4 regions of the Bradyrhizobium sp. SZCCHNR1043 genome follow, and region 1 is predicted to be linked to each of the others. Evidence: predicted binding sites of a transcription regulator. Region 1 holds the regulator's gene; each other region holds the start of a gene.
The links. The regulator PhoB, encoded in region 1, activates phosphate uptake and scavenging genes when phosphate is short. The targets are predictions, from matches to a motif close to TGTCATNNANCTGTCAT.
Positions count from the first base shown of each region.

Region 2: the regulator PhoB is predicted to act here: its motif matches at 1,873-1,889, upstream of QX039_RS17320 (DUF2794 domain-containing protein).
Region 3: the regulator PhoB is predicted to act here: its motif matches at 3,640-3,656, upstream of QX039_RS02830 (UDP-2,3-diacylglucosamine diphosphatase).
Region 4: the regulator PhoB is predicted to act here: its motif matches at 4,454-4,470, upstream of QX039_RS26525 (Orn/Lys/Arg decarboxylase N-terminal domain-containing protein).

Region 1 is NZ_JAUEYN010000006.1:246,967-254,531, forward strand. It holds gene pstS (phosphate ABC transporter substrate-binding protein PstS) at 1-647, shown strand, start outside; gene pstC (phosphate ABC transporter permease subunit PstC) at 744-1,742, shown strand; gene pstA (phosphate ABC transporter permease PstA) at 1,746-2,627, shown strand; gene pstB (phosphate ABC transporter ATP-binding protein PstB) at 2,624-3,445, shown strand; gene phoU (phosphate signaling complex protein PhoU) at 3,476-4,192, shown strand; gene phoB (phosphate regulon transcriptional regulator PhoB) at 4,209-4,916, shown strand; gene QX039_RS12810 (trypsin-like serine protease) at 5,062-6,378, shown strand; gene QX039_RS12815 (HoxN/HupN/NixA family nickel/cobalt transporter) at 6,550-7,565, shown strand, end outside.
Region 2 is NZ_JAUEYN010000009.1:171,981-179,545, forward strand. It holds gene QX039_RS17310 (Bax inhibitor-1/YccA family protein) at 1-772, shown strand, start outside; gene QX039_RS17315 (GNAT family N-acetyltransferase) at 925-1,452, shown strand; gene QX039_RS17320 (DUF2794 domain-containing protein) at 1,496-1,861, opposite strand; gene QX039_RS17325 (DUF1223 domain-containing protein) at 2,285-3,067, opposite strand; gene acnA (aconitate hydratase AcnA) at 3,256-5,973, opposite strand; gene ccmA (heme ABC exporter ATP-binding protein CcmA) at 6,197-6,826, shown strand; gene ccmB (heme exporter protein CcmB) at 7,149-7,565, shown strand, end outside.
Region 3 is NZ_JAUEYN010000002.1:39,187-46,751, forward strand. It holds gene QX039_RS02820 (caspase family protein) at 23-1,756, shown strand; gene QX039_RS02825 (threonine/serine dehydratase) at 1,767-2,756, opposite strand; gene QX039_RS02830 (UDP-2,3-diacylglucosamine diphosphatase) at 2,804-3,616, opposite strand; gene pyk (pyruvate kinase) at 3,809-5,227, opposite strand; gene QX039_RS02840 (tartrate dehydrogenase) at 5,383-6,456, opposite strand; gene QX039_RS02845 (D-galactonate transporter) at 6,478-7,565, opposite strand, start outside.
Region 4 is NZ_JAUEYN010000016.1:45,402-52,966, forward strand. It holds gene cbiB (adenosylcobinamide-phosphate synthase CbiB) at 1-957, opposite strand, end outside; gene cobD (threonine-phosphate decarboxylase CobD) at 980-2,011, shown strand; gene QX039_RS26510 (adenosylcobinamide-GDP ribazoletransferase) at 2,008-2,727, opposite strand; gene QX039_RS26515 (histidine phosphatase family protein) at 2,724-3,317, opposite strand; gene cobT (nicotinate-nucleotide--dimethylbenzimidazole phosphoribosyltransferase) at 3,317-4,372, opposite strand; gene QX039_RS26525 (Orn/Lys/Arg decarboxylase N-terminal domain-containing protein) at 4,516-6,873, shown strand; gene QX039_RS26530 (GNAT family N-acetyltransferase) at 6,882-7,454, shown strand; gene QX039_RS26535 (hypothetical protein) at 7,463-7,565, opposite strand, start outside.

The DNA.
Region 1 (7,565 bases):
ACATCTATCTCGGCAAGATCACCAAGTGGGATGACGCCGCGATCAAGAAGCTCAACCCCAGCGTCAAGCTGCCGTCCGATGCGATCGCCGTGGTCCGCCGCTCCGACGGCTCGGGCACGACCTTCAACTTCACCTACTACCTCTCCGAGGTGAGCGCCGACTGGAAGAGCAAGATCGGCTTCAACACCGCCGTCGAGTGGCCGGTCGGTGTCGGCGCCAAGGGCAACGAGGGTGTGTCCGGCAACATCGGCCAGACCAAGAACTCGATCGGCTATGTCGAGTACGCCTATGCCAAGCAGAACAAGCTCACCTACACCGGCATGATGAACAAGGCCGGCAAGACCGTGCAGCCGACCGTCGAGGCCTTCCAGGCCGCGGCCGCGAATGCCGACTGGGCCAAGGCTCCCGGCTACTACGTGATCCTCGCCAACCAGCCCGGCGACAAGTCCTGGCCGATGACGGCGGCGACCTTTATCCTGATGCACAAGGAGCCGGCCGACAAGGCGGCGTCCGGCGAAGCCATCAAGTTCTTCAAGTGGTCGTTCGAGAAGGGCGGCAAGATGGCTGAGGAGCTCGACTACATCCCGATGCCCGACAGCGTCGTGAAGCTGATCGAGAAGACCTGGTCGGCCGACATCAAGAGCTGAGCTGGACGTATCGAAAATCCCCTCTCCCGGCCTCCGGGGGAGGGACGCTACCGGGGTTGCGGCGTGTCCAAGGAACAGGGGGCAGAATTGGCAGAGATGGCGGTTCAGACCGAAGTCAGCGATATCGCGGCCGCTGCCGGACCCTATGACCGGGCACGCGCGCTCAACGCCTTCAAGCTCGGCGACGTGACCTTCTATTGGATCACGCGGCTGTCCGCGATCTCCGTCCTGTTGATCCTGGGCGGCATCATCCTGTCGCTCATCGTCGGCGCATGGCCGGCCATGAGAGAATATGGCTTCGAATTCCTGTGGACGCGGCGCTGGGCGCCGTCGGCCGATCCGCCGGTGCTCGGTGCGCTCGGCCCTATCTACGGCACCTTGGTCACGTCCTTCATTGCGATGCTGATCGCCATTCCGGTCGGTCTGGGCATTGCGATCTTCCTCACCGAGCTGTGCCCGCAATGGCTGCGCCGTCCGATCGGACTTGCCATCGAGCTGCTCGCCGGCATTCCGTCGATCATCTACGGCATGTGGGGCTTCTTCGTGCTGGGGCCGTTCCTGGCCTATACGTTCCAGCCGTTCATGATCAATCTCTGCGCCGGCATCCCCGTGCTGCAGGACATCTTCGCCGGTCCGCCGTCCTATCTCAGCCTGTTCAACGCCTCGCTGATCCTGGCGATCATGGTGTTGCCGTTCATCACCTCGATCTCGGTCGACGTGTTCAAGACCGTCCCGCCGGTGCTGAAGGAAGCCGCTTACGGGGTCGGCTGCACCACCTGGGAGGTCGTGCGCAGCGTCGTCATTCCCTACACCCGCGTCGGCGTCATCGGCGGCGTCATGCTGGCGCTGGGCCGTGCGCTCGGCGAAACGATGGCGGTGACCTTCATCATCGGCAACTCGTTCCGGATCTCATCCTCGATCTTCGCGCCGGGCACCACGATCTCGGCCGCCATCGCCTCCGAATTCCAGGAGAGCGACGGGCTGCACCAGTCGAGCCTGATCCTGCTCGGCCTGCTGCTGTTCGTGCTCACCTTCTTCGTGCTGGCGAGCGCGCGGCTGATGCTCATGCGGCTCGAAGCCAAGGCGGGAAAATAAGCCATGTCCAGCGCTGATACGCTTACACTCGATGCGCCGGTCAATCCGATCTATGCGCGCCGGCGCCGCAGGGACATCGTGATCCGCGGCCTCTGCGTCGCCGCCGCGATGTTCGGCGTCACCTGGCTGGCGCTGATCCTGTTCACGCTGTTCTATAACGGACTCGCCGGCCTCAGCCTGCAGGTTTTTGCCGCCGACACGCCGCCACCCGGCTCCAGCGAAGGCGGCCTGCGCAACGCCATCGTCGGCTCCTTGATCATGACGATCATCGGCGTCGGCATCGGCGCGCCGCTCGGCCTGTTCGCCGGCACCTATCTCGCCGAATACGGCCGCAACGACCGCCTGACCTCGGTGATCCGCTTCATCAACGACATCCTGCTGTCGGCGCCCTCGATCATCATCGGCCTGTTCATCTATGGTGCGGTCGTGGTGCCGATGGGCGGCTTCTCGGCACTCGCGGGTTCCCTTGCATTGGCGGTCATCGTGATCCCGGTGGTGCTGCGCACCACCGAGGACATGCTGCTGCTCGTGCCCAACCCGCTGCGCGAGGCGGCGTCTGCGCTCGGCCTGCCGCGCTCGCTGGTGATCCGCCGCATCGCCTATCGGGCGGCGCGCTCGGGCCTCATCACCGGCGTGCTGCTTGCCACCGCCCGCGTCGCCGGCGAGACCGCGCCTCTGCTGTTCACCGCGCTGTCGAACCAGTTCTGGAGCCTCAACCTTTCCAGGACGATGGCGAACCTGCCCGTCACCATCAACAATTTCGTCCAGAGCCCTTATGCCTACTGGAAGCAACTGGCCTGGAGCGGAGCCCTTCTCATCACTCTGGCCGTGCTCGCCCTGAACATCGGTGCACGCATTCTTGGCGCCGAGAGGAACACCAAATGACCGAACTGTCCGTCTCCGTCAGTCAGCCCAATCACGCTCTTCACGGCAAGGCGCTTCCGGATGCGCCGGCCAAGGTGACCGCGCGCAACCTCAACTTCTACTACGGCGACCATCACGCGCTGAAGAACATCAACCTGTCGCTGGGCACCAACCGCGTCACCGCGTTCATCGGCCCGTCCGGCTGCGGCAAGTCCACGCTGCTGCGCATCTTCAACCGGATGTACGATCTCTATCCGGGCCAGCGGGCGACCGGGCAGCTGATGCTCGACAACACCAACATCCTCGATCCCAAGCTCGATCTGAATCTGCTGCGCGCCCGGGTCGGCATGGTGTTCCAGAAGCCGACGCCGTTCCCGATGACGATCTACGAAAACATCGCCTTCGGCATCCGCCTCTATGAGAAGATCTCGAAGTCGGAGATGGACGACCGGGTCGAGAAGGCGCTGCGCGGCGGCGCGTTGTGGAACGAGGTCAAGGACAAGCTCAACGCCTCGGGCCTGTCGCTGTCCGGCGGCCAGCAGCAGCGGCTGTGCATCGCGCGCACCGTGGCGGTCCGGCCGGAGGTGATCTTGTTCGACGAGCCGTGCTCGGCGCTCGATCCGATCTCGACCGCCAAGGTCGAGGAGCTGATCCAGGAGCTGGCCGAAAACTATACGATCGCCATCGTGACGCATAACATGCAGCAGGCGGCGCGCGTCTCCGACAAGACCGCCTTCATGTATCTCGGCGAGCTGATCGAGTTCGACGACACCAGCAAGATCTTCACTTCGCCGAGTGATCGGCGGACCCAGGATTACATCACCGGCCGGTTCGGCTGACGCCGACGACATTGCCTTCAGGAGATCATCATGGCCAGTGAACATACCGCCAAGGCGTTCGACAGCGATCTGCAGGACCTGACCCGTCTGGTATCGGAGATGGGCGGCCTCGCGGAGCGGCTGATCGTCGATTCCGTCGATGCGCTGGTGCGGCGCGACATCGCGCTCGGCCAGAAGGTGGTCGCCACCGACGCCGAGGTCGACAAGCTGCAGCGCATCATCGAGGAGCGCGCCGTGCTCACGATCGCCCGTCGCCAGCCGATGGCGGTCGACCTGCGCGAGATCGTCGGCGCGATGCGCGTGGCGACCGATCTGGAGCGCATCGGCGACCTCGCCAAGAACATCGGCAAGCGCGTCGCGGCGCTGGAGAGCGACTTCCATCCGCTGAAGCTGATCCGCGGCCTCGAGCACATGACCGATCTGGTGCAGTCGCAGGTCAAGACGGTGCTGGACGCCTATGCCGCGCATGACCTGCCGGCGGCGATGACGGTGTGGAAGGGCGACGAGGAAGTCGACGCCATCTGCACCTCGCTGTTCCGCGAGCTCCTGACCTACATGATGGAGGATCCGCGCAACATCTCGTTCTGCATCCACCTGATGTTCTGCGCCAAGAACATCGAGCGCATCGGCGATCACGCGACCAACATCGCCGAGACTGTATTCTATATGATCGAAGGCCAGCAGATCATGGACAAGCGCCCGAAGGGCGACATGACGAGCTTCGCGACGACGATTCCCGGTAACTAAGAGAGACGGTTCAGACATGGGCGCCCGAATTCTGGTGGTGGAGGACGAGGAGGCGCTGACGACGCTGCTGCGCTACAACCTCGAGGCCGAAGGCTACGAGGTCGAGACCGTGGCGCGCGGCGACGAGGCCGACACGCGGCTGAAGGAGCGCGTTCCGGATCTCGTCGTGCTCGACTGGATGCTGCCGGGCCTCTCCGGCATCGAGCTGTGCCGCCGCCTGCGCGCGCGGACCGAGACCCGGCAATTGCCGATCATCATGCTGACGGCGCGCGGCGAGGAGAGCGAGCGCGTGCGCGGACTCGCCACCGGCGCCGACGACTACATCGTCAAGCCGTTCTCGGTGCCGGAGCTCCTGGCGCGCGTGAAAGGCCTGCTGCGGCGGGCGAGCCCGGAGCGGCTGGCGACCGTGCTGTCCTATGGCGACATCGAGCTCGACCGCGAGAAACGCCGCGTGGCGCGCTCGGGGCGGCCGATCGATCTCGGCCCGACCGAATACCGCCTGCTCGAATTCTTCCTCGAGCACCCCGGCCGCGTGTTCAGCCGCGAACAGCTGCTCGACAGCGTTTGGGGCCGCGACATCTACATCGACGAGCGCACCGTCGACGTCCATATCGGCCGCCTGCGCAAGCTGCTCAATCCCGGCCGCGAGCAGGACCCGATCCGCACCGTGCGCGGCGCCGGTTATGCGCTCGATGATCGCTTCGCCAAGAGCGAGCAGGTGTAAGGGCGATGGGCGTGAGGATGAAGAAGGTGTGAGGCGCGAGCGGGCCCGATTGAGGAGATCGCGGTCCGCTTTCCGCCACGCCGCCGCCGTCTTGATCGTGTCTGCTTCGTGGCCCGTCACGATGTTTCGGTCCCAGCGGACGCCCTTGATCAAGACCATCATCATATCTCTTGTCATGCTGCTCGGCAGCTTGGCGGGCGCCCCGGCCGCCGAGCTCGAGGACGCGGTCGCGGCGGCAGGCAACGGGCAGCATGCGGCGGCGATGCGACGGCTGCTGCCGCTGGCCGCCAAGGGCGATGCGCGGGCGCAGTTCGACGTCGGCTTCATGCAGGCGTTCGGCTGGGGCGTGCCGCGTAATCCGAGCGAGGCGCTGGCCTGGTACCGCAAGGCCGCCGATCAGGGGCTCGCCGTCGCGCAACATTATCTCGGCATCGCCTACGTCAATGGCGAGGGTGTTGCCTCCAACTACGGCGAAGCCAGTCGCTGGTTCAGCCGCGCCGCGGCGCAGGGCTTCGCCCAGTCGCAATACATGCTCGGCCTGATGCTGCTCGACGGCCGCGGTGTGAAACAGGACGTCGTGCAGGGCTATGCCTGGCTGGTGATGGCGGGCCGTAGTGGCGTGCGATCGGCCGGCCGCGACGTGCAGCGGGTCAGGTTGACCGAGCCGCAGCGCGTCCAGGCCCAGAGCGCCATTGCGTCCTGGCAGCCGAAACCGGAATCGGCGGATGCGGGCATTGCCACTCCGCGTCCGGAGCAATTGCTCGGGCTCGATCGCCACATCGGCGAGGTCGTCGATCCCACCTCCTGGCCGGCGTCGTCGATCGGCGTCGTCACCGTCGCGCAATACTCGAGCGGCGGCTGGTGCACCGGCACCCTGGTGGCGCCGCGCGTCGTGCTCACCGCCGCGCATTGCGTCTTCAACGGCGTGGCGCAGGTCAGCCCCGGCAATGTCCGCTTCCTGGCCGGCATGAACCGTGGCACGCCGGCGGCATCGTCGGTCGCCGACAAGCTGATCGTGGCGCCCGATTTCGTCCCGACCCGGCACGACAGATGGTCGCTCGACCGCTCGCCCGCCGATTGGGCGCTGATCGTGCTGAAGGATGCGCTGCCGTCGAAGCCGGTGGCGGTCAAGGCGCTGACCCGCGAGGAGCTCGCGGCTGCGACCACGGCCGGAACCATCTCCGAGATCGGCTATGGCCAGGAGCGGCGCTATTCGCCGACCGGCCAGCGCAATTGCAGCGCCGGCATGACCGGGGATGCCCGGCTGTTGACAGTGCATTGCCTGGCCAATTTCGGCTATTCGGGCTCGCCGATCCTGGCCGAGGTCGGCGGGGAGCCGGCCGTGGTCGGCATCTTCTCGGCGTTCCACGAGGAGACCCGGCTGATGTTCGCCGCCCCCGCGAGCCAGTTCGAGGCGGTCGTGCGCCGCGAGATCGCGGCGCAGAGTGCCTCGGCGCGGTGAGGGAAGGAGCGAGAGAGACGAGGTCCCGCCGCTGGTCATGATCTGTGCGTGACTGGATAGCGGGTTGCCAAGCGAGAGGGCGGTCCGGGAAGCGCCACCCAGGTTTTCCTGCAGCTTTCGCCTGCAGCGGGGCCTTTACCGAACTGGCCTAGCTCTTGCTATAGTCCGAGTATGACGATTGTTCCAATTGATCATCCTCGGGCCGCGCGGCTGCTGTGGTGGCGGTCGCAGCCCGGCCGCAACGTTGCGCTCGTCGGCGGGCTGGTCGCGGCCAACGCGCTCGCCTGGGCCTGGGCATTCGCGCTCTACGCCGACCGGCCCGCCATCGTCGGCACCGCGATGCTGGCCTGGCTGCTCGGGCTGCGCCATGCGGTCGATGCGGATCACATCGCGGCCATCGACAACGTCGTGCGGAAGCTGGTGCAGGACGGTAACCCTCCGCGCGCCGCCGGCCTCTATTTTGCGCTCGGCCATTCCAGCGTCGTCGTCATCGCCACCATCGTCGTGAGCCTCATCGCCGGCGCCGACCTCCTGGATGAAGAGAGTGCGATCAGGGCGATCGGCGGCGTCATCGGCACGTCGGTATCGGCCGGCTTCCTGCTGCTTATCGCGTTGGCGAACCTCATTCTGTTCGTGAACCTCTGGCGCCGCGCCGCACAGCCGCAGTCCGAGATGGAAACAGCCGGAAACAGCGGACGGGGCATCCTCATCCGCCTGCTGCGCCCCGTGCTCCGCCTGGTGGGACGCGCCTGGCACATGTATCCGCTCGGCTTCCTGTTCGGTCTCGGCTTCGACACCGCGAGCGAGATCGGGCTTCTCAGCCTGTCGGCGACCGAGGCTGCGCGCGGCGCGAGCCTCGCCCATGTGCTGGTATTCCCGGCGCTGTTCGCGGCTGCGATGGCCACCGTCGACACCGCCGACAGCATGCTGATGGTCGGCGCCTATCGCTGGGCGCTGACCGATCCCGCACGCAAGCTGCGCTATAACCTCGTGATCACCGGCGCATCCGTTGCCATCGCGCTGGTGATCGGCAGCTTCGAGGCGTTCACGCTGTTGGCGCCGCGGCTTGGCCTGACGGGGGGATGGGCTGACGTCGCCACCGCGCTGGGCGGCGACGTCGCCAATCTCGGGCTCGTCGCGATCGGCGTGTTCGGACTGATCTGGGCGGTCGCCATGCTGCTCGGTCG
Region 2 (7,565 bases), on a different contig from region 1:
TTATGCTTCACCCTTTGGCCGGGTGGCCGGGCGCGCCGATGCCGCGACCGTCGACGCCGGTCTGCGCGCCTACATGCTGCGCATCTACAATTACATGAGCATCGGCTTGGCCATCACCGGCCTCGCGGCGCTGGGCGTCTACATGGCGTCGGTGACCGGCGATCCGGCTGCCGGCGTATTCAAGTTCGGCAACGCGTACCTGACGCAGTTCGGCTACGCGATGTTCGTGAGCCCGCTGAAGTGGCTGTTCATCCTGGCCCCACTGGTCATGGTGTTCGCGATCTCGGCCGGCATCAACCGCCTGGCGCCGTCGACCGCGCAGATCCTGTTCTGGGTGTTCTCGGCCTTGATGGGCATCTCGCTGTCGTCGATCTTCCTGGTGTACACTCACACCTCGATCGTGCGGGTGTTCTTCATCACCGCGGCGACGTTCGGCGCGCTCAGCCTGTACGGCTATACGACCAAGCGCGACATGACCGGCATGGGCTCGTTCCTGTTCATGGGCCTGGTCGGCATCGTGCTGGCGAGCCTCGTGAACCTGTTCCTGGCGAGCTCGATGCTGCAGTTCATCGTCTCGGTGATCGGCGTGTTCGTGTTCGCCGGCCTGACCGCCTGGGACACGCAGCGTCTGAAGAACGAGTACATCTACGGCTACGCTTCCGCGGGCGGCGACATTGCCGAGCGCGCAGCGATCACCGGCGCCCTGTCGCTGTACCTGAACTTCATCAACCTGTTCACGCTGCTGCTGCAGCTGCTCGGACAGCGCGACTGAGCCAGCGGCTCACACGAGCGACCTTCGAAGCCCCGGCCTCACCGCCGGGGCTTTTCGTTTGCGCAAGCCAATTGCGACCGCGGCGCGGGCGCGACGGCAGCCATGCCGCGAGGCCGGATTGATCGCCGCGTCCGCTTTGGTATGTTTCCACCATGTCCGACATTGAGATCCGGCCCACCCGGGAGGCCGACCTTCCCACCATCACCGCCATCTACGGCCAGGCCGTCCGCGAGGGCACGGCCACCTTCGAGCTCGACCCTCCGGATCTGACGGAAATGACGCGCCGCTTCCGGGCGCTCACCGACGACGGCTTTCCCTATTTCGCCGCCCTGCTGGACGGAGAGGTGGTTGGCTATGCCTATGCGGGGCCTTACCGGCCTCGCCCGGCCTATCGCTTCACGGTGGAGAACTCGATCTATCTCGCCCCCGCCAGCCAGCGTCGTGGCATCGGAATGCGACTGATGCGGCGGCTGATCGACGCCTGTGAGGAGGGAGGCTTTCGCCAGATGATCGCCGTCATCGGCGACTCCGCCAATGCCGGCTCGGTCCGGCTGCATACCGCCTGCGGCTTCCAGATGATCGGCACCCACCCGAGCGTCGGCCTGAAATTCGGCCGCTGGCTCGATACTGTGATGATGCAGCGCCCGCTCGGGGCCGGGAGCAGCGACGTCCCGGCGTAAGCAACGCCAGTCGGAATGTCAGGATCAGCCGGAGCGCGTGGGATCAGACCAGCGCCGGCTTCGGCGCGATCACCAGCAGCACGCGCTCGAGCTCATGACCGCGGCGCAGGATCAGGCCGGTGGCCGAGACCACGCTGTACATGCCCTGCTTACGCGCCAGCCGCGGGTCCTTCTCGATGCGGTAGATCGGCACCTCGGACGCCCGGCGAAACACGGAGAAGACGGCCCGGTCACGCAGGAAGTCGATCGAATAGTCGCGCCACTCACCGTCGGCGACCATGCGGCCGTAGAGGTTGAGGATACGATTCAGCTCGAGGCGATCGAACGTCACCCGGTTGGGCGCTGCGGCCGCGTTGCGCGCCGCCGCGCGGTTCTCGCTGGGGTCGGCATCCTCCGGAGTGAGGTTCATGAGCGTCCTCCTGTCATCTGTGTGACATGATCGCGCCATCCGCCGGAAGCCGCAAGGGGCCGTTTTCATTGTTGAAGTTCGGCCGCGCGTGCCAACCGCGCGAACTCCGCGAACACGCAAGCGTCACGGGATCGTTAGCAGAATCATAATCGCGCCGTCTTTCCGCCCACCGACCGCCCCCGACCTTAGGCATAAGATTCGTGTGCGTTGGCCCGGTCCTTTCGGTTCCGGATTCCTCAGCCCCCAGCCCCCCGGGGTCGTCAGGATCGGGTCCATTCACAAGTAAGGCAAAGGGCCAACGCAAGTTGGTCCTTTTGCTTTTTTGGCGTGAGCTGCACGGAACATGTTGTGGCGCGCCTCCGTCCCATGGACGTGACGCGCCTACCGCAGGTCAACGGAAACGAAGATCAGGACGATGGAAGATCAGCGCTCGGGAGCACGCGCCGTTGCTGAAGCCCGTCCGACCAATGGCAACTCGGAAAAGGCGGCCCCGAGCATCGCACCGGGGCGGTCGCGACTGCCGTCCTGCACATAGACGACGGTGCCATCGACGCCCTCGCGGGCGATCTTCTCCAGCGGCACGCTCCATCTGACCGGCGAACCATTCCAGTCACCCAGCTTCTGAAGACCGCGAACGACATTGTAATAGGTCAGATCACGGCCGCTGTTCTCGCCGCGGCCGACCGAGATCGGGACCACCCGCGAGATCGAGCAGACCCAGACCTCGCCGTGCTTGCGCGGCATCTGGTCGTTGGCCGCGGCCACGGAGACAGTGAGGTCCTGGCCGTCGACCGACAGCCTCACCGGCACCGACATCACCCTGCCACCCTGGACAGTCTCCTCGATGGCGCCTTCGATCGCCTCGCGGTCGCTGCCGATCACATGCACGGAGCCGTTGACCACCGCCTGCGGCGTATAGACTTCGCGATCGCCACGCGCCCTGGAATAGGCCCGCTGCCGGGCCGTGAAGCGGGAGTCGGCCAGCGTGTCCTTCCAGCCCAGGTAGTCCCAGTAGTCGATCGGCAGGGACAGCGCGATGACCGAGGGATCTCTGGCGAGCTCGCCGAGGATCTTGTCGGCCGGCGGGCAGGATGAACAGCCCTGGGACGTGAAGAGTTCGATCACCGCACGCGGATCGGACGCGGCCGGCCGGACGAAAGCGATGACCGCACAGACACTCAGCGCCGCGCGCGACCACCACGACATCTGTCCACTCATCGTCACTGTCCTGTCTGGAACATGGTCCGCTGCGCCCTGCCGCGTCAATGATCTGCGAAGCCGCCCTCGTAGTTAATAGATTGCAAACGAAAAGGAGGCGGCCTTTGTCATAGGCCGCCTCCTTCATCACCCGCTACTCACTTCAGAGTGAGCCAAACTGTCGCGTCGCGCTTTGGTTAAGCAGCAAGCTTGCGCAGCACGTAGTGCAGGATGCCGCCGTTGCGATAGTAGTCCAGCTCGTCCAGCGTATCGATCCGGCAGAGCAGCGGCACCTGCTGCGCCGCCCCGTCGGCCGACACGATCTCGGCGGTCAGGGTTTGACGCGGCTTCAGGTCGCCCTGCAGGCCCTTGATGGTGACCTTCTCGTCGCCCTTCAGGCCGAGCGAGGACCAGGACGTGCCTTCCTGGAAGGTGAGCGGGAGCACACCCATGCCGACCAGGTTCGAACGATGGATGCGCTCGAAGCTCTGGCAGATCACGGCGCGGACGCCGAGCAGCCGGGTACCTTTCGCAGCCCAGTCGCGCGACGAGCCGTTGCCGTATTCGGCGCCGGCGAACACCACCAGCGGCACGCCCTCTTCCTGGTACTTCATCGCGGCGTCGTAGATCGACATCTGCTCGCCGTCGGGCCAGTGCTTGGTCAGGCCGCCTTCCGGAATGTTGCCGTCGGCACCTTTGAGCATGAAGTTCTTGATGCGGATGTTGGCGAAGGTGCCGCGCATCATGATCTCGTGATTGCCGCGGCGCGTGCCGTACTGGTTGAAGTCGGCCGGGCGGACCTGGTGCTCGCTGAGGAATTTACCGGCGGGCGAGGTCAGCTTGATCGAACCGGCCGGCGAGATGTGGTCGGTCGTGATCTTGTCGCCGAACAGCGCCAGCACGCGGGCCTCGACGATGTCCTTGATCGGCTCGGGCTCCTTCTTCATGCCGTCGAAATACGGCGGGTTCTGCACGTAGGTCGACGACATGTTCCAGCGATAGGTCTCGCTCTCGACCGTCTTGATCTTGCGCCAGTTGGTGTCGCCCTTGAACACGTCGGCGTAGCGCTTCTTGAAGATCGACGCCTTGACGAATTTCTTGACGAAGTCGTTGACCTCCTTGGTCGTCGGCCAGATGTCTTTCAGGTAGACTGGCTTCTTGTCCTTGCCGATGCCGATCGGCTCGACCGAAAGATCCTTGGTCACGGTGCCGGCGAGCGCGTAGGCGACGACCAGCGGCGGCGAGGCCAGGTAGTTGGCCTGCACGTCCGGCGAGACGCGGCCTTCGAAGTTGCGGTTGCCGGACAGCACGGCCGCCGCGACGACGCCGTTGTCGTTGATCGACTTCGAGATCTCCTCCGGCAGCGGACCTGAATTGCCGATGCAGGTGGTGCAGCCGAAACCGACCAGGTTGAAGCCGACCTTGTCGAGGTCCTTCTGCAGGCCGGAGTTAGCCAGATACTCGGCGACCACCTGGCTGCCCGGGGCGAGCGAGGTCTTCACCCACGGCTTGGCCTTGAGGCCCTTGGCGGCGGCGTTGCGGGCCAAGAGGCCGGCGCCGATCAGCACGCTCGGGTTCGAGGTGTTGGTGCAGGAGGTGATGGCGGCGATGACGACATCGCCATGGCCGATGTCGAAGTCCTTGCCCTCAACGGGGAAGCGCTGCGCGGCATCGCTCTTCTTGTACTCGCCGGCCAGCGCGGTGGCGAAGCCCTCGGCCACCGCCGGCAGGGCGATGCGGCCCTCGGGACGCTTCGGACCAGCCATCGACGGCACGACGTCGGCGAGATCGAGGGTCAGTGTCTGCGTGAACACCGGGTCCGCCGACTTGGCGGTGCGGAACAGGCCCTGCGCCTTGGCATAGGCCTCGACCAGCGCGACGCGCGGGCCCTTGCGGCCCGAGGTCTTGAGATAGTCGATGGTGGCGGCGTCGACCGGGAAGAAGCCGCAGGTCGCGCCATATTCGGGGGCCATGTTGGCGATGGTCGACTTGTCGGCGACCGAGAGATGGTCGAGGCCGGGGCCGAAGAACTCGACGAACTTGCCGACCACACCGAGCTTGCGCAGCATCTGGGTGACGGTCAGCACCAGGTCGGTCGCGGTCACGCCTTCCTTCAACGCGCCGGTCAGCTTGAAGCCGACGACGTCGGGCAGCAGCATCGACAGCGGCTGGCCGAGCATGCAGGCCTCAGCCTCGATGCCGCCGACGCCCCAGCCGAGCACGGCCAGACCATTGACCATCGTGGTGTGCGAATCGGTGCCGACCAGCGAATCCGGATAGGCGACCTCGAAGGTGCCCTTGGTGCGGCCGACGGTCATCTTCTCCTTCTTGGTCCAGACGGTCTGCGCAAGGTATTCGAGGTTGACCTGGTGGCAGATGCCGGTGCCGGGTGGCACGACGGAGAAGTTCGAGAACGCCTTCTGGCCCCACTTCAGGAATTCGTAACGCTCCTGGTTCTGCTTGTACTCCTCGGCGACGTTCTTGCCGAACGCCTTGTTGTCACCGAAGTAGTTCACGATCACCGAGTGGTCGATGACGAGATCGACCGGCACCAGCGGGTTGATCTTCTCCGCGTCGCCGCCGAGCTTCTGCATCGCGTTGCGCATCGCTGCGAGATCGACCACCGCAGGCACGCCGGTGAAATCCTGCATCAGCACGCGCGCCGGACGGAAGGCGATCTCGTGCTCCAGCGACTTCTTGCGCAGCCATTTCGACACCGCGACAATGTCGTCCTTGGTGACGGTGCGGCCGTCCTCGTTGCGCAGCAGATTCTCGAGCAGCACCTTCATCGAATAGGGCAGCTTGGAGATGTCCTTGAGACCGTTCTTCTCGGCTGTGGGCAAGCTGTAGTAAATGTAGCTCTTCGTTCCGACCTTGAGGGTCTTGCGACACTTGAAGCTGTCGAGCGAGGTCATGCGTGGAAATCCCAATTGATCTGTATACCCGGAGGGGGTATTTAAGAACCGTCAGCGCGAGGCGCCGGATGGCTTGCAGCGGGCGATTGTGTGCTGCATCAAGGTCGGGCTTATAGAAGCTTTCTAACTGCGCCGCCACAGCCACAAGCAAGCCGCGACGTGGCATCACCCACAAATTCTCACGCGCTAGCCATCAATTTCGTAAGGGCTGTCACGACGGGCCATGCAGCTTTCTCCAACATTGTCTCCGAAACTGTTCGGCCGCGACGTCAGATGCGTGCGCGGCGGTCGCGAGGTGTTCGCAGGCCTTGCGTTCGAAACGGTCGCGGGCGAGGCGCTCGCGGTGACCGGACACAATGGTGCGGGCAAGACATCACTGCTGCGGCTGATTGCCGGCCTACTGCTGCCGGCGGGCGGCTCCATCGCCATCGAGGGCGGCGAAGGCGAGTTGACGGTGCCCGAGCAGGCGCACTATCTCGGCCACCGCGACGCGCTGAAGCCGGCGCTCAGCGTCCGCGAAAACCTGACCTTCTGGGCCGAATTCCTCGGCGGCGGCGTCACGCGACCGATCCCCGACTGTTTGGCGGCGGTGGGCATCGCGCACGCCATCGACCTGCCCGCCGCCTATCTCTCCGCCGGCCAGCGCCGCCGCCTGTCGCTGGCGCGCCTGCTGGCGGTGCCGCGCCTGCTGTGGCTGCTGGACGAGCCGACCGCCGCGCTCGACATCGCCGGACAGGCGATGTTCGCCGGCCTGATGCGCGAGCATCTCGCTGGCGGCGGGCTGATCGTGGCCGCGACACATGGACCGCTCGGCATCGCCACGCGCGAGCTGCGGATCGGGGAGGCTCGATGATTCCCTCTCGCCTCTTCGCAGTCCCACCCACCGCTCTCTCCGTTCCCTCCCCCCTTGTCGGGGAGGATCAGGGAGGGGGGTGCCCCACGACGCGCTCTAACTTGTTTGACGAGATTCGGTCGCACCAACCAACGTCCCATCGGCACGCCGACCCCTCCCCCTTGCGGGGAGGGGTCGGGGGTGGGCGTCCACAACGGCAGCGTCACCCGGAGCCACCCCCCTCCCCAGCCCTCCCCCACAAGAGGGGAGGGAGCGCAGTTTGCGGGTGGAGGGAGCGTGGCTCACCATCTGCCATCAAGCAATCAGCCAAGGCCCTCCCCGCATGACCGCGCTCGGTGCCCTCATCCGCCGCGACATCCGGATCGCGCTGCGCATCGGCGGCGGCGCGCTGATCGGCGTGCTGTTCTTCCTCACCGTCGTGGTGCTGATGCCATTCGCGGTCGGGCCGGATCTGGCGCTCCTGACCCGGCTCGGCCCCGCCATCCTCTGGCTCGGTGCCCTGCTCTCCAGCCTGCTCACCCTGGACCGGCTGTTCACCGCCGACCACGAGGACGGCTCGCTCGACCTGGTCGTGATGAGCCGGACACCGCTGGAGCTGGCCTGCGCCGCCAAGGCGCTGGCGCACTGGCTCGCCGCCGGCCTGCCGCTGGTGATCGCGACGCCCGTGCTCGGACTGCTTCTCAATCTCGACGCCACCGCCACCGGCGCCGTCGCGCTGACGCTATTGGCGGGCACGCCT
Region 3 (7,565 bases), on a different contig from region 1:
GCGCATGCTCGAGGAGAACGCCGTGTCCGTTCCGAAATTTCGCGCTGTAACATCCGCCTGGAAATCCCTGCTCATGTCCGCGCTGCTGGGCCTGATGGCCTGGGTCGGCCCGGACTCGGCGTTCGCCGCCGGCAGTGAGATCGACAACCTTCACACGCCACCGCGCGCGCTGGCAGCTCCCTCACCTGCAAAGGAGAGCAACACCCCCGCAGCGATCCCTCAAGGAGCCGAGCCACGCGTCGCACTCGTGATCGGCAATGCGAGCTATCAGAACGCGCCACCGCTGGAGAACCCGGACAACGACGCCCATGCTGTCGCCAAGCTGTTGAACTCGGCCGGCTTCGAGGTGATCACGGCGACCGACCTGACGCAGAACGAGATGCTCAAGGTCGTCCAGGATTTTTCGAGCCGGGTGGCAGCAAACGGCCCGAACACCGTGGCAATGGTCTACTACGCCGGCCACGGGGTTCAGCTCGCGGGCGAGAACTATCTGATCCCGATTGATGCCCGTATCTCAGCGCCCTCCGACCTGGCGACGGGGACGATCCGTCTGGTGGACCTGATGGCAACGCTCGACGCCATCCCGAGCCGCATGCGGATCGTCGTGCTGGACGCCTGCCGCAACAATCCATTCCCTGCCATCAACGATGCCGGACGCGGACTTGCCATCGTCGACGCACCGAACGGCTCCATCCTCGGATATTCGACCTCGCCTGGCGAGGAGGCGCTCGACGGGCGTGGCGAGCACAGCCCGTACGCGCAGGCGTTCCTGAACCTGGCGCGGCAGCCGAACCTGCCGATCGAGCAATTGTTCAAGCGCATTCGCCTGCAGGTGAACCAGAGCACCGATGGTCGACAGACGCCGTGGGAGAGCTCGTCGTTGACCAGTGATTTCACCTTCTTCGGCGAATCCCTGGTTGCCGCCGCGCGCGCGCCGGAGAACGCGCCCGTGGTGCAGATGGCCGCCGACCTTCCGAGCCGTTCCGTGCGGCAGGCCTATGACTACGTGCTGTCGGAGAATCGTCCGCAGTATTATCGCGAGTTCATCGCGATGTACCCGCGCGATCCGCTCGCCGACCGCATCCGCGCACTGCTCGCCGGCCTCGTGCAGGCCGCGGCGTGGCACCAGGCCGTGCTGGCGAATTCGCCGGCCGCCTATCAGAGCTTCCGAGAAGCCTATGCCGACAGCCCATATGCGCCGGTCGCGCTGCGGCTGCAGGGACAGCCTCGGCCCATCCCCGTGCTGCAACCGAGCCGTCTCATCATGCCACCGCAACTGGCACCGATCGCGCGGCCGTTCAATCCTGGCGCCCAGATCCAGAGCCATCCAGGCCTGCAACCGAAGCTGCCGGTCACCACCGTGCCGCCGCGCGGACCGATGCCGCCAACGGTGGTCACGAAAGGCAATGCCATCAACAACGCGGGTCCCAACAAGGTCGTCGATCCCAAGCCTATCGCTCAGACCAGGTTGCGCGACAGGATCATGCCGCCGGCAAATCCGCCCGTCGCCGCGAAGATCCAGCGCGATCCAGTGAAGCGCAGTCCTGGGCGGCCATTCGACACCCGCGAGGTCCGGCGTCCCTTCCCCGGCAATTCCGGACCGTTCAAGCCGAACATCAACGCGTTGCATCCGTCGATGGCGCGTGGCCAAGGAGGGATGCAGGGCGGCCCGACGCGGGGCACGCCGCACGTCGCGCAGTCCGGACTGCGGATCGGCGGTGGGGGATCTGCAAAAGGCGGCCTCAGCTTTCACTGAGGCTTGATCGTCAGGCGATCAGCCTGGCGTAGAGCTCAGCATCGACATTGCCGCCGGACAAAACGATCACCACCGTCTTGCCCGCCACATCCAGCCGGCCGGCCAGCAATGCCGCAAGCCCGACCGAACCACCGGGCTCGACGACGAGCTTCAGCTCCCGGAAGGCAAAGCCGACCGCGCGCCCCACCTCCTCATCCGAGGCCTCGACCGCAGCCGATAGCAGTTGGCTGTTGATCGCGAAGGTGATCTCGCCCGGAATCGCCGCCATCAGCGCGTCGCAGATGGTGCGCCCCTTCGCATCGTGGGCCTCGCGGTGGCCGGCCCGCAGCGAGCGCGCATGGTCATCAAAGCCCTTGGGCTCAGCCACGACCATCTGGGTGCTGGGAAAGCGCGCCTTGACCGCGGTCGAGACGCCGGCAAGCAGTCCACCGCCCGAAGCCGGGACGATCACCAGATCCGGCGACAGGCGGAGCGTCGCGAGGTCCTCGGCGATCTCGCGGCCGACGGTGCCCTGCCCTGCGATGACGTGGGGATCGTCATAGGGCGGCACCACCGTAGAGCCGCGCCTTGCAGCGATGTCGCGCGCGATCGCTTCGCGGTCCTCGCGATCGCGATCATAGAGCACGACCTCGGCGCCGAACGCCTTGGTGCGCTCGCGCTTGGCCGCCGGCGCATCCGAGGGCATCACGATCGTGGCGTCCATGCCCAGCAATGTGGCGGCATGGGCGACGCCCTGCGCATGATTGCCGGAGGAGAATGCGACAACGCCGTTGCCGCGCGCTGCCTGCGGGATCGACGCCAGTTTGTTGTAGGCGCCGCGGAACTTGAACGAGCCGGTCCGCTGCAGCACCTCCGGCTTCACGAAGACGTTCGCCTTGAACTGCTCGCTCAGCACGGGAGCCGGCAGCAGCGGAGTCCGCACGGCCACGGGCGCGAGGACGCGTGCCGCCGCATCGATGTCGGCGGCGGTCACGGGCAGGATTGGGGAATGAGCTGTCATACCCCTATTTTACCGCGCCCGATTGCCGAGAGGCAAGGGAGCCGGTGTCAGGCGGCGCGGGCGGCCAGTTGGGGAACCGGCGCGCGCTGCCGCAGCGGATCGGTCCAGGTGAGGATCTCGAAGCGGCCGTCCTCGTGCTCGACCAGCGCCGTGCAGCTCTCGACCCAGTCGCCGCAATTCATGTAGCGAATGTCGTCCTGATCGCGGATGACAGCGCAATGGATGTGGCCGCAGATCACGCCGTCAGCGCCATGCCTTCGCGCCTCGGAGGCCAGCGCCGTCTCGAACGCGCCGATGTAGTTCACCGCGTTCTTGACCTTCTGCTTGGCCCATTGCGACAGCGACCAATAGGGAACGCCGAACATGCGACGGAAGAAGTTGACCAGACGGTTCATCTGGATCGCGAAGTCATAGGCCTTGTCGCCGAGATGGGCGAGCCAGCGCGCGTTCTGCACGACCAGATCAAAGATGTCGCCGTGGATCACCAGATAGCGTTTGCCGTCAGCGCCGGTGTGGACGATGTTCTCGACGACATCGATGCCGCCGAAATGCGTGCCGTAATAACCGCGCAGGAACTCGTCGTGATTGCCGGGGACATAGACGATCTTGGCGCCCTTGCGCGCCTTGCGCAGCATCTTCTGCACCAGGTCGTTATGCGACTGCGGCCAATGCCAGCTCGATTTGAGCGCCCAGCCGTCGATGATGTCGCCGACCAGATAGATCGTATCTGCATCATGGTGGCGCAGGAAATCGACGAGGAGATTGGCCTGCGAGCCGCGGGCTCCGAGATGAACGTCCGAGATGAACAACGTCCGAAAGCGCCGAGCCGGGCTTTCTTCACCAGCAGTCTCAAGTCCCATGCGCGCCCACCTAACAGTCCCTGATGACACCGCGATGACGAAACGCCGCACCCGCAGAACCCATCCTGCCGGACCGCGACCGGACACCGCTCGTTCGACGACTCGCGACGTCCTTCGTCACTGCCCCGCGATACCAGCGGGGTGCGACAATCAGGCGACAGGCGGGCGGCGCGAACAGGGAAAATCAGCCTCCTATCTCGGCACGGTGACGACGCGCAGATTGTTGGTGGTGCCGGCCCGCGCGAACGGGATGCCGGCGACGACGACGAGCAGGTCGCCGGCTTCAGCGAACTCCTCCTGCACGGCGAAGAAGGTCGCGCGCTCGACCATCTCCTCGTAGCTCTGCACGTCCTGCGACAGCACGCTGTGCGCGCCCCACAGCAGGCACATGCGCCGCGAGGTGTCCTCGTTCGGCGTGATCGCCAGAATCGGCAGGCTCGGCCGCTTGCGCGCAACGCGCGAGGCCGAGGTTCCGCTCGACGTATAGGCCACGATCGCCCTGGCGTGGATCGCCGAGGCGAGATCGGCCGCCGCGGTTGCCACCGCATGCGGCGGCGTCTGCTCCTCGCCCGGCTGCGTCGCCTCGACGATCGAGCGATACATCTTGTGGCCTTCGGTGGCCTTGATGATGCTGTCCATCATCGCCACCGCCTCGCGCGGGTATTGGCCGCTGGCAGACTCCGCCGACAGCATCACCGCGTCGGCGCCGTCATAGATCGCAGTGGCGACGTCCGAGACCTCGGCGCGCGTCGGCGTCGGCGTCGCCACCATCGAATCCAGCATCTGCGTCGCGACGATCACCGGCTTCACGGCGAGCCGGCAGGCACGCACCAGCTCCTTCTGCTTGCCCGGCACGTCCTCGTTGGGAATCTCGACGCCGAGATCGCCGCGCGCGACCATGATCGCGTCCGACAACTGGATGATGTCGTCGATCCGCTCCAGCGCCGCCGGCTTCTCGATCTTGGACATGATGCCGGCGCGGCCGTTGATGAGGCCCCTCGCCTCAAGCACGTCCGACGGCTTCTGCACGAACGACAGCGCCACCCAGTCGACGCCGAGCTCGAGCCCGAAGGCGAGATCGGAGCGGTCCTTGGCCGTCAGCGGCGACAGCTCCAGAATGGTGCCCGGCAGATTGACGCCCTTGTGATTGGATATCGCGCCGCTGACGATCACCTTGGCCTCGATCCAGTCGTCGCCGAGGCCGGTGACGCGGACGCGGACGCGGCCGTCATCGATCAGAAGATCGTGACCGGGCGAGACCGCCGCAAAGATTTCCGGATGCGGCAACGGAATCGATGTCTTGTCGCCCTCGGTGCCGTTGAGGACAAATCGAATCGTCTCGCCGACTTCGACCTGGATCTTCTTGTCGCGCAGAGTGCCGACGCGAATCTTAGGACCCTGCAGATCCATCAAGATGCCGATCGGCCGCTGCACTTCCTTCTCGAGCGCGCGGATCGCGGCATGGACCTTGGCGTGATCGGCCTGGGTGCCGTGGCTGAAGTTGAGACGAAAGGTGTCCACACCGGCGAGGAACAGCGCTTTCAGCATCTCCGGAGAATTGCTCGCGGGACCGACAGTCGCAACGATCTTGGCTCGACGGTGACGACGCATGATGGGTCCTTTCTCCTTAAGCCGTGTCTCGCGTCTCTATGACACGCATGTGATTGGCATGCGCGGACGCAGCGGAAGCGCTGATATACGCCCCGCAGCGTCCATTGCAAGCGCGACACGGAACACGCCAGAATTGTGCAAGAGAACAGCACGCCTCAGACGTTGGAGCCGTGGATCGCGTCGATGACGGCGTCGGTCACCTCCCTGGTCGTCGCCTTGCCGCCCACGTCGGGCGTGAGGATGCCGGCTGCACACACCTTCTCCACCGCCGCCATCAGCCGCGCGGCCGCGTCCGTCTCGCCGAGATGCTCGAGCATTTGCGCGCCGGTCCAGAACGTCGCGACCGGATTGGCGATGCCCTTGCCGGTGATGTCGAAGGCCGAGCCGTGGATCGGCTCGAACATCGAGGGGAAGCGCCGCTCCGGATCGATGTTGCCGGTCGGCGCCACGCCGAGGCTGCCGGCCAGCGCGCCGGCGAGATCGGACAGGATGTCGGCATGCAAATTGGTCGCCACGATGGTGTCGAGGCTCTTCGGCTGCAGGGTCATGCGCACGGTCATCGCGTCGACCAGCATCTTGTCCCAGGTCACGTCGGGGAATTCGCGCGCCACTTCGGCGGCGATCTCGTCCCACATCACCATGCCGTGGCGTTGCGCATTCGACTTGGTGACGACGGTGAGGAACTTGCGCGGCCGCGACTGCGCCAGCTTGAACGCGTAGCGCATGATGCGGGTGACGCCGACGCGGGTGAAGACGGCGACCTCGGTGCCCACCTCCTCCGGCAGGCCGCGGTGCGCGCGGCCGCCCATGCCGGCATATTCGCCCTCGGAATTCTCGCGCACGATCACCCAGTCGAGATCGCCGACGCCGACATTGCGCAAGGGCGAGGCCACACCGGGCAGGATCTTGGTCGGCCGCACATTGGCGTACTGATCGAAGCCCTGGCAGATCGGCAGTCGTAACCCCCACAGCGTGATGTGGTCGGGCACGTCGGGAGCGCCGACCGCGCCGAAATAGATCGCGTCGAACTTCTTCAGCTCGGCGAGGCCGTCGGCCGGCATCATCACGCCGTGCTTCTTGTAGTAGTCCGAGCCCCAGTCGAAGGTCTTGACGTTGAAGCTGATGTCGCCCGAGCGCTTGGCGAGCGCCTCGAGCACACGGACACCTTCGGAGATGACCTCGGGGCCGATGCCGTCGGCGGGAATCGCGGCGATGGAATGGGTGCGCATGAAAGGGCTCCGTGTGATGGGTCAGGATTGCGTGGCCGCAGCGGCCTTTGCACGTTGAGAACGTGACAGCAACAGGGTCAGCACCGCCGATACCACCAGCAGCCCGGCGACGAAATAGAGCCCGCCGTTGAAGCTGCCGGTCTGGTCCTTGATCCAGCCGATCATCGCTGGACCGACGAAGCCGCCGAGATTGCCGATCGAGTTGATGGTCGCGATGCCCGCCGCAGCGGCCGAGCCGGACAGGAACATGGTGGGCATGCTCCACAGCGGCGGCTTCGAGGAGGAGATGCCGACATTGACCAGCGTGAGTGCCGCGAGCACGGCGGCGACACTGGTCGACAGCCCGGCCAGCCAGAGCCCGACGGCGGCGACGACGCAGGCCAGCACGACGTGCCAGGTGCGCTCGGCGGTGCGGTCGGAATGGCGCGCCCACAGGATCATGACGACCACGGCCACGGTCGGTGGCACCGCGTTGAGGAAGCCGACGGCGAACGACGACAGGCCGAACTGCTTGATGATCTGCGGCGCCCAGACGCCGAGCGTGTAGAGGCCGGCCGAGGTGCCGAAATAGACCAGCGCGAGCGCGAGCACGCGGATGTCGGCCAACCCGCGCCAGATGCTGTGGCTGGCGGTGGCGGCCTTGCTCGCCAGCTCGGCATTCATCGTGCGCACCAGCCAGTCGCGCTCGTCGTCGGCGAGCCAGCGCGCCTGCTCCGGACGATCGGTCATGTAGGCGAGCACGACGAAGCCGAGCAGCACCGCCGGCAGCGCCTCGATCAGGAACAGCCACTGCCAGCCCTTGAAGCCGAGAATGCCGTCCATCTCCAGCAGCGCGCCGGAAACCGGAGAGCCGAGAACCGTGGAGAGCGGCGCGGCGGCCATGAACAGCGCGGTGACGGCTGCGCGCTGGCGGGCCGGAAACCAGTAGGAGAGATAGAGGATGATTCCGGGGAAGAAGCCTGCTTCCGCAGCACCAAGCAGGAAGCGCAGCACATAGAAGCTCGTCGGTCCCTGCACGAACGCCATCGCGCCGGAGACGATGCCCCAGGTGATCATGACCCGCGCGATCCAGATTCGGGCGCCGAACTTGTCCAGCGCGAGGTTGGAGG
Region 4 (7,565 bases), on a different contig from region 1:
CAGGACGAGTCCTGCGACGACCAGGGCCTGAACCAGACAGGCCAGCCGATACAGCCGCAAGGCCTGCCGGATGTCGGACGCGTCGAGATCGGCGCGCCCGTCGCCCATCCAGGCATCGGTGACGAGATGACCGTGATAGACGCGCGGCCCCGCCAGGCGCAGTCCGAGCGCACCAGCCATCGCCGCTTCCGGCCAGCCGGCATTGGGCGAACGATGCTTCGACGCATCACGTGCAACGGCTCGCACCGCGGCCGAAGCCGAGGCGCTCGGGATGCAGGCCGCAGTGGCTGCGATCCACAGCGCGGACAGGCGCGAGGCCGGCAGGTTGACGAGATCGTCGAGCCGCGCCGCCGCCCAGCCGAACGCGCGGTGCCGGTCCGAGAGATGGCCGATCATGCTGTCCGCGGTGTTGAGAGCCTTGTAGATCAGGATGCCCGGCAGCCCGCCGACGACGAGCCAGAACACGGGCGCGACGACGCCATCGGAGAAGTTTTCTGCCAGGCTCTCGACCGCGGCCCGCGCAACGCCGGCTTCATCCAGCCGATCGGGATCGCGGCCGACGATCATCGAGACGGCTCTGCGGCCGCCCTCGAGCCCCTCCTGCTCCAGTCCTTCCGCGACCGCCGCAACATGCGTGTCGAGACTGCGCTGGGCCAGCAGGCTGCTTGCCGCCACACCAAGGACGATCGTTGCGACCGGCTCGCCCACGACCGCCTGCATCACCCACGCTGCGGCGAGGCCGATGGTCATCATGCCGGCCACGAGCAGACAGACGAGCCCGACGCCGCGGGCTCGTCGCGCGGCAAAGCCGTCTGCTGCCCCGTTCCAGCGGCGGTCCGCCCATGCTATCAGCGCGCCCACCCACATCACGGGATGACCGATCCGCTGCACCAGGACCTGGGGATAACCGACCGCCGCCTCGACGAGGAGCGCCGTGAGCGCGAGAGAGACGAACATCGATCTCCGCTGAAGGACAGACATGGACGACAGAGCGACTAGCACGGGCGCGGACCAGCCGGAAGCGATCCTTCACGGCGGCGATCTCGCTGCGATCAGCCGTCGCTATCCGGACGCGCCACAGCCGTGGATCGATCTGTCGACTGGCATCAATCCCGTCGCCTACCCGGTGCCGACCATTCCGCCCGCAAGTTGGGCGCGCTTGCCGGCCCAGGCCGAAGACGACGCGCTGCGCGCAGCGGCTGCTGCGCGCTATGGCGTGGCGGGGCCCGAAATGATCGTTACCGCGCCCGGCACGCAGGCGCTGTTGCAGATCCTGCCGCGGCTGCGCCCACGCTCGAGGGTTGCCGTGCTCGCCCCGACCTACGAGGAGCATGCGCTGTGCTGGCGCCGCTGTGGGCATCGCGTCGGTCTGGTCGATGATGTCGATGCGCTCGCCGATGCTGATGTTGCCGTCGTCGTGAATCCCAACAATCCCACCGGCCGCCTGCTGCCCCGCGATGTGCTGGTCGGATTGGCCGCGACCTTGCGCCGGCGCGACGGCCTGCTGATCGTCGACGAAGCATTCATCGATCTTTGTCCCGCCGACGCCAGCCTCGCAGCCGACCTGCCGCCGGCGACGATCGTGCTGCGCTCGTTCGGCAAGACCTACGGCCTTGCCGGCGTCCGCCTCGGTTTCGCGATCGGCTCCGCTGACGTCGTCCGCCGACTCCGCGACGAGCTCGGTCCTTGGGCCGTATCCGGACCTGCGCTCGCGATCGGAACGACGGCCTTGGCCGACGCTGCTTGGCTGGAGCAGACACGCGCGCGGCTGGCGAACGACTGTCAGCGCATCGACGATCTTCTGAGCAAGGCCGGCTGCGCGGTCAACGGCGGCACGCCGCTGTTCAGGCTGATCACATCGCCGAACGCGCCTGACATCGCCGAGCGGCTCGCCCGGCACGGCATCCACGTCAGGCGCTTTCCGGCTCAGCCGAGCTGGCTGCGCTTCGGCCTGCCGGGCAATGCGTCCGAGTGGCACCGGCTGGCGCCGGCGCTCGGCGATGCCTTCTAACCGAGCACGCAGGCGGCAAGCAGCAGCGTTTCCGTGACCTCGATGCTGGCGCCATGGCAATCGCCGGTGATGCCGCCGAGCCGCCATTGCCAATAGAACGCGATTCCCGGAACGAGACCAATCGCGATCAGCGTCGGCACCGCGCCGGCCAGCGCGCCGATCGCGAGTGCGCCGCCCCAGGCGACGATGACGTTCCAGCCGACGCTGTTCGAGATGCTCGCCCCCAGCCCCGGCTTCAACGACAGCAGGGTCTTATTGCAGATCAAAGTCCCCCAGCGTGCCCAGGCCGGGATCAGCACCAGCGCCCAGGCCGTCGGGCCCGTCGCCAGCTCGGCGATCAGCACCAGCTTGGCGGCGATCTGCAAGCTGATCGCGACGACGGCAAAGCTGCCGGCATGGGGATCGCCCAGCACGGCGATGAAGCGTTCCGGCTTGCCATGCGAGGCGCCGAACGCGTCGGCGACGTCGCCGAGCCCATCGAGATGCAGCGCGCCGGTGATCCCGATCCAGGCGACCAGCACGGTCAGCGCGACGATCCACGGATCGGCATCATGAAAAAGGCGGGCGACCAGCGCCAGACAGGCGCCAATCACCAGTCCGGCTGCCGGAAACCAGACCGACGCCCGCGCCAGATCGTCCGGTCGTAACTCAGCGACCCGCGGTGTCGGCAGCCGTGTCAGGAATTGCAATGCGATCCAGAATTCACGAAGCATCATGGCTGGATGATCTCGACGATTTCGCCCCAAGGTACACCATCATCGCCCTGCCCCGCTTCGAGCGTGATCCGCGTGCCGGGCCGGATGCGCAGGCTCCACAGCTGGCGCAGCGGCCATCCGAGTAGCTGCGAGAGCGCTGCGCGCATGGCGCCGCCATGGGTCACCACGAGAACCGGCGCAGGCTCGGGCCGGACAAGGATACGATGTGTTGCGCGCGCCACTCGCGCCTGCAAATCGGACCAGCTCTCACCGTCCGGCGCCCGGACCTCAGCATCGGCATGGAAGGTGTCGAGCAAGGCTTCGCCTCCGGGCTCCGCGGCGATGTCGCGATGCGTCCGCCCGTCCCAGCGTCCGAAATCGAGCTCGCTCCAATCCGCATCGATGTCCAGCGCACAGTTGGTCTGCCGGGCATAATCCTCCGCTGCCGCACGTGCGCGCGCCAACGGCGAACTCACGACACTGTGCCAGATCCGGCTTTGCGTCTGCCGCCGGAATTGATCCCAGCCGGGCTCGCTGAGCGGTGGGTCGGTGCGGCCGTCGAGATAGCCGTCCCGTCCTGTCGTCCCGTGCCGCAGCAGATCGATCCGCATCAGGACTTGGCTCCCGAGACGGCGGCCTCCGCAAAGGTGGCCATGCCCCCGTGGAGCGCGCAGGCCAACCGAATGATCGGCAGCGCAGTGGCGGCGCCCGAGGCCTCGCCAAGCCGCAGATCGAGGTCGATCAGCGGACGGGCACCGAGCGCGTCGAGCACGATGGCGTGGCCGCGCTCGGCCGAGCGATGCGAGAACAGCAGCCACGGACGGCAGGAGGGATTGAGGCGGACGGCGGCCAGCGCCGCGACAGAGACGATGAAGCCGTCGACCAGCACCGGCCAGCGCCGCTGCGCGGCGGCGACGATCGCGCCGGCCATCGCAATGATCTCGAAACCGCCGACGGCGGCCAGGACGTCCGGGACGGCCGCGCCCGTCGTGAGCCCGTGTCGCCCCAACGCATCGGCAATCACCGCAGCCTTCCTGGCCCGTCCGTCGGCGTCGAGCCCGGTGCCGCTGCCGACGATGTCCGCGGGCGCGCATGACAGCAGCGCGGCGGCAATCGCTGCCGCCGATGTCGTGTTGCCGATCCCCATCTCGCCGAAGATCACGAGTTGCGGCGCGTGATCGGCCTGCCGCACCACCGCGCGCCGTCCGGCTTCGGCCGCAAACGCGACCTCCTCCAGCGTCAGCGCCGCCTCGGTGCTGAAGTCGCGCGTGCCGCGCCGCGGCTTGTCGACGATCACGCCGGGCACCGGCTCGCTCGCCAGCGTGCCGACGTCGACCACCTCCAGCGGACAGCCGAGGCTGCGCGACAGCACCGAGATCGCCGCACCGCCGCCGGCGAAGTTGTGGAGCATCTGGACCGTGACTTCGGGCGGATAGGCCGAGACCCCCCGCGCCGCGATGCCGTGGTCGCCTGCGAACAGCACCACCGGCACCCGGTCGGCCCCTGGACGTTCCGACGCCTGCAGCGCGGCCAGATCGACCGCCACCTGCTCCAATCGCCCAAGGGCGCCAAACGGCTTGGTCAACTGGGCCTGGCGTTCCAGCGCTGCCTGCCGATGGAGCTCGGACGGCGCCACACAATCAAGGCTGATCCATTCGGGAAGCACCACGGATCCTTTCAGCGTCACTCGGGTTCGGGACGATTGCCACTGCGAGGCGGCCGAGACAAGCTCCGTGAGGCGTCCTATTGTCATCGAAGCGTCATCGAACGTGACGACAGGTGGCTGCCCACCCAGCCCGAAAGACTCTCATGGAATACTTCCGCCGCTTCACCTTCCTGTTCGCCGCGCCCGTGTTCGAGACCGACGACCTTGCGGGGCTCCGCTTCAACCAGATCATCGAGGAGATCCAGCGCTCGGGCTTCGAGGTGGTGCGCGCCCGCAAGCTGGAGGACGCCGAGATCGCCGTGCAGACGGATGCCGCGATCGGCTGCATGGTCGTCGATTGGGGCAAGAAGGGCCTGGAAGGCAAGACGGCGTCGCTGATCAACCTGATGCGCCGTCGCGGACTGGACTTCCCGATCATCCTCCTGATCCGCCGCAAGCGGTTCGAGGATCTGCCGGTCGAGGTGCTCGACTTCATCGACGGATACGTCTTCCTGTCGGAGGAGACTCCAGCCTTCATCGCCAAGAACCTGGTCAGCCGGCTGAAGCAATATGCCGAGACGCTGAAGACGCCATTCTTCGGCGCGCTGGTCGACTATGCCGAGGAAGGCAACCAGCTCTGGACCTGCCCCGGGCACAATGGCGGCGTGTTCTATAGCCGCAGCCCGATCGGCCGGGTCTTCGTCGAGCATCTCGGCGAGGCCGTGTTCCGCGACGATCTCGACAATTCCGTGCTCGATCTCGGCGATCTCCTGACCCATGAGGGGCCGGCGCTGCGCGCGCAGAAGGAAGCCGCGCAGATCTTCGGCGCCGAGAAGACCTATTTCGTCCTCAACGGTACCTCGACCTCCAACAAGGTCGTGCTCGGGGCCCTGGTCACCGACGGCGACCTCGTGCTGTTCGATCGCAACAACCACAAGGCCGCTCATCACGGCGCGCTGCTGATTTCGGGCGGCGTCCCGATCTACGTCCCAACGGTTCGCAACCCCTGGGGCCTGATCGGCCCGATGCGCTGGGATCTGCTGGACGAAGAGCATCTGCGACAGCAGATCCGCGACAACCCGCTGGTCAAGGACCCCGACGCCTGGCGCAAGGAGCGGCCGTTCCGCGTCGCGGTGGTCGAGCAGTGCACCTATGACGGCACGATCCACAGCGCCGAGATGATCCTGAAGCGGATCGGGCACCTCTGCGACTACATCATGTTCGACGAGGCCTGGGCGGGCTTCATGAAATTCCACCCGCTCTACGCCGGCCGCTTCGCCATGGGCCTCGGCGACCTCGGACCCGACGCCCCCGGCATCATCGCCACGCAATCGACCCACAAGCAGCTCGCGAGCTTCTCCCAGGCCTCGCAGATCCACGTCAAGGACCGCCACATCAAGGGCCAGCGGCGGCGGGTCGAGCATCGCCGCTTCAACGAAAGCTTCATGCAGCACGCCTCGACCTCGCCGTTCTACCCGCTGTTCGCCTCGCTGGACGTCGGCGCGCAGATGATGAAGGGCCGCTCCGGTGAGGTGCTGTGGGACGACACGATCCGGCTCGGAATCGAATTGCGCAAGAAGATCAGGGCGATGCGCCGGGAATTCGAGGAGAAGGAGAAGGATCCGGCGCGGCGCTGGTTCTTCGAGCCGTTCGTGCCGGACCGGGTGTCGATCCCCGATGCGGCCAATCCCGGGGCTAGCCATGACGTGGCCTGGGAGGCGATCTCGACCGACCAGCTCGCGACCGATACCGCGCTGTGGCAGCTCACGCCGGGCGCGGCATGGCACGGCTTTCCGGATCTCGCCCCCGGCTTCGCAATGACCGATCCGAACAAGCTGACCCTGCTGACCCCGGGCTTCGATCGCGCCACCGGCGGCTATGCCGATCACGGCATCCCGGCTCCGATCGTCGCGCAATATCTGCGCGAGAACCGCATCGTGGCGGAGAAGAACGATCTCAACTCGCTGCTGTTCCTGCTGACGCCGGGGGTCGAGGCGAGCAAGGCGGGAACCCTGATCAGTGGCCTGGTCGCCTTCAAGCGGCTCCACGATGACAACGTGCTGCTGGAGGACGCCATTCCGGAGTTCACCCGCAAGCGCTTTGCGCGTTACGGCAAGCTGCGGCTGCGCGACCTCTGCGCCGAGATGCACCGCTTCTACCGCGAAGCCGAGGTGAGCGCGCTGCAGGCAAAGCAGTTCCAGCCGCAGCACATGCCGGAGATCGCGATGTCACCACGCGAGGCGGCGCGTGCGCTGATGCGCAACGAGGTCGACTACCTGCCGATCGATCGCATCTCCGACCGCATTGCGACGACCCCCTTCGTGGTCTATCCGCCGGGCATCGCCACCATCGTTCCGGGCGAGCGGCTATCCGACCGCGCCCAGCCGATGATCGATTACCTCAAGATGTTCGAGCGGGCGTTCAACGCCTATCCCGGTTTCGAGGTCGAAATACAGGGGCTGTATAAGGAGCTCGACGAGTCCGGCCGGATCCGGCTCCATACCTATGTCTGCGCAGAGTAATTCGAACCATGGACAGCGCGATCACGGCTCGCGACACCGAGCCGCCGGTCCTCGTCAGGCCGTCACGCGACGAGGATGTCGAGGCCATGCTCTCGATCTACCGGCGGCATGTCCGCCGCGGGGTCGAGGACAGCGCCGCCGGTTCCGGGGCGCCCGAGCCGGACGACCTCAAGCAGCGGCGCAAGAATCTGCGAAATCATCGGCTGCCACATCTGGTCGCGACATTCCGCGGCGAAGTCGTGGGCTATGCCTATGTCGTCTTGTTCAGGAAGCGGCCGGCCTACCGGTTCGCGGTCAAGCATTCGATCTATGTCCACCATGAGCATCTCGGCCGTGGTGTCGGCGGGCTGCTGATGCAGGCGCTGATCGATGCTTCCGCCGCGGCCGGATATCGCCAGATGATCGGCTATATCGACGCCGATAATGTCGCCTCGCTCGGCATTCATGAGCGCTTCGGGTTCGTCAGGGTGGGGCTGCTGCCAGGAGTAGCCTACCGTTTCGGCCGCTGGTGCGACACCGTGATGGTGCAGCGCTCGCTTGGCCCCGGGGCCAGCGACGCACCGGCTGGGATGGGCCGCTGAGCCGCAGGTCAGGACGGAAAGTCGGCCGCCTTCACCTCAATGCGGTCGGCATGCAGCGACCAGTCGCGCACCTCCTGCTGTTTACAGAATCTGGACTTTGCGATTTCTGCG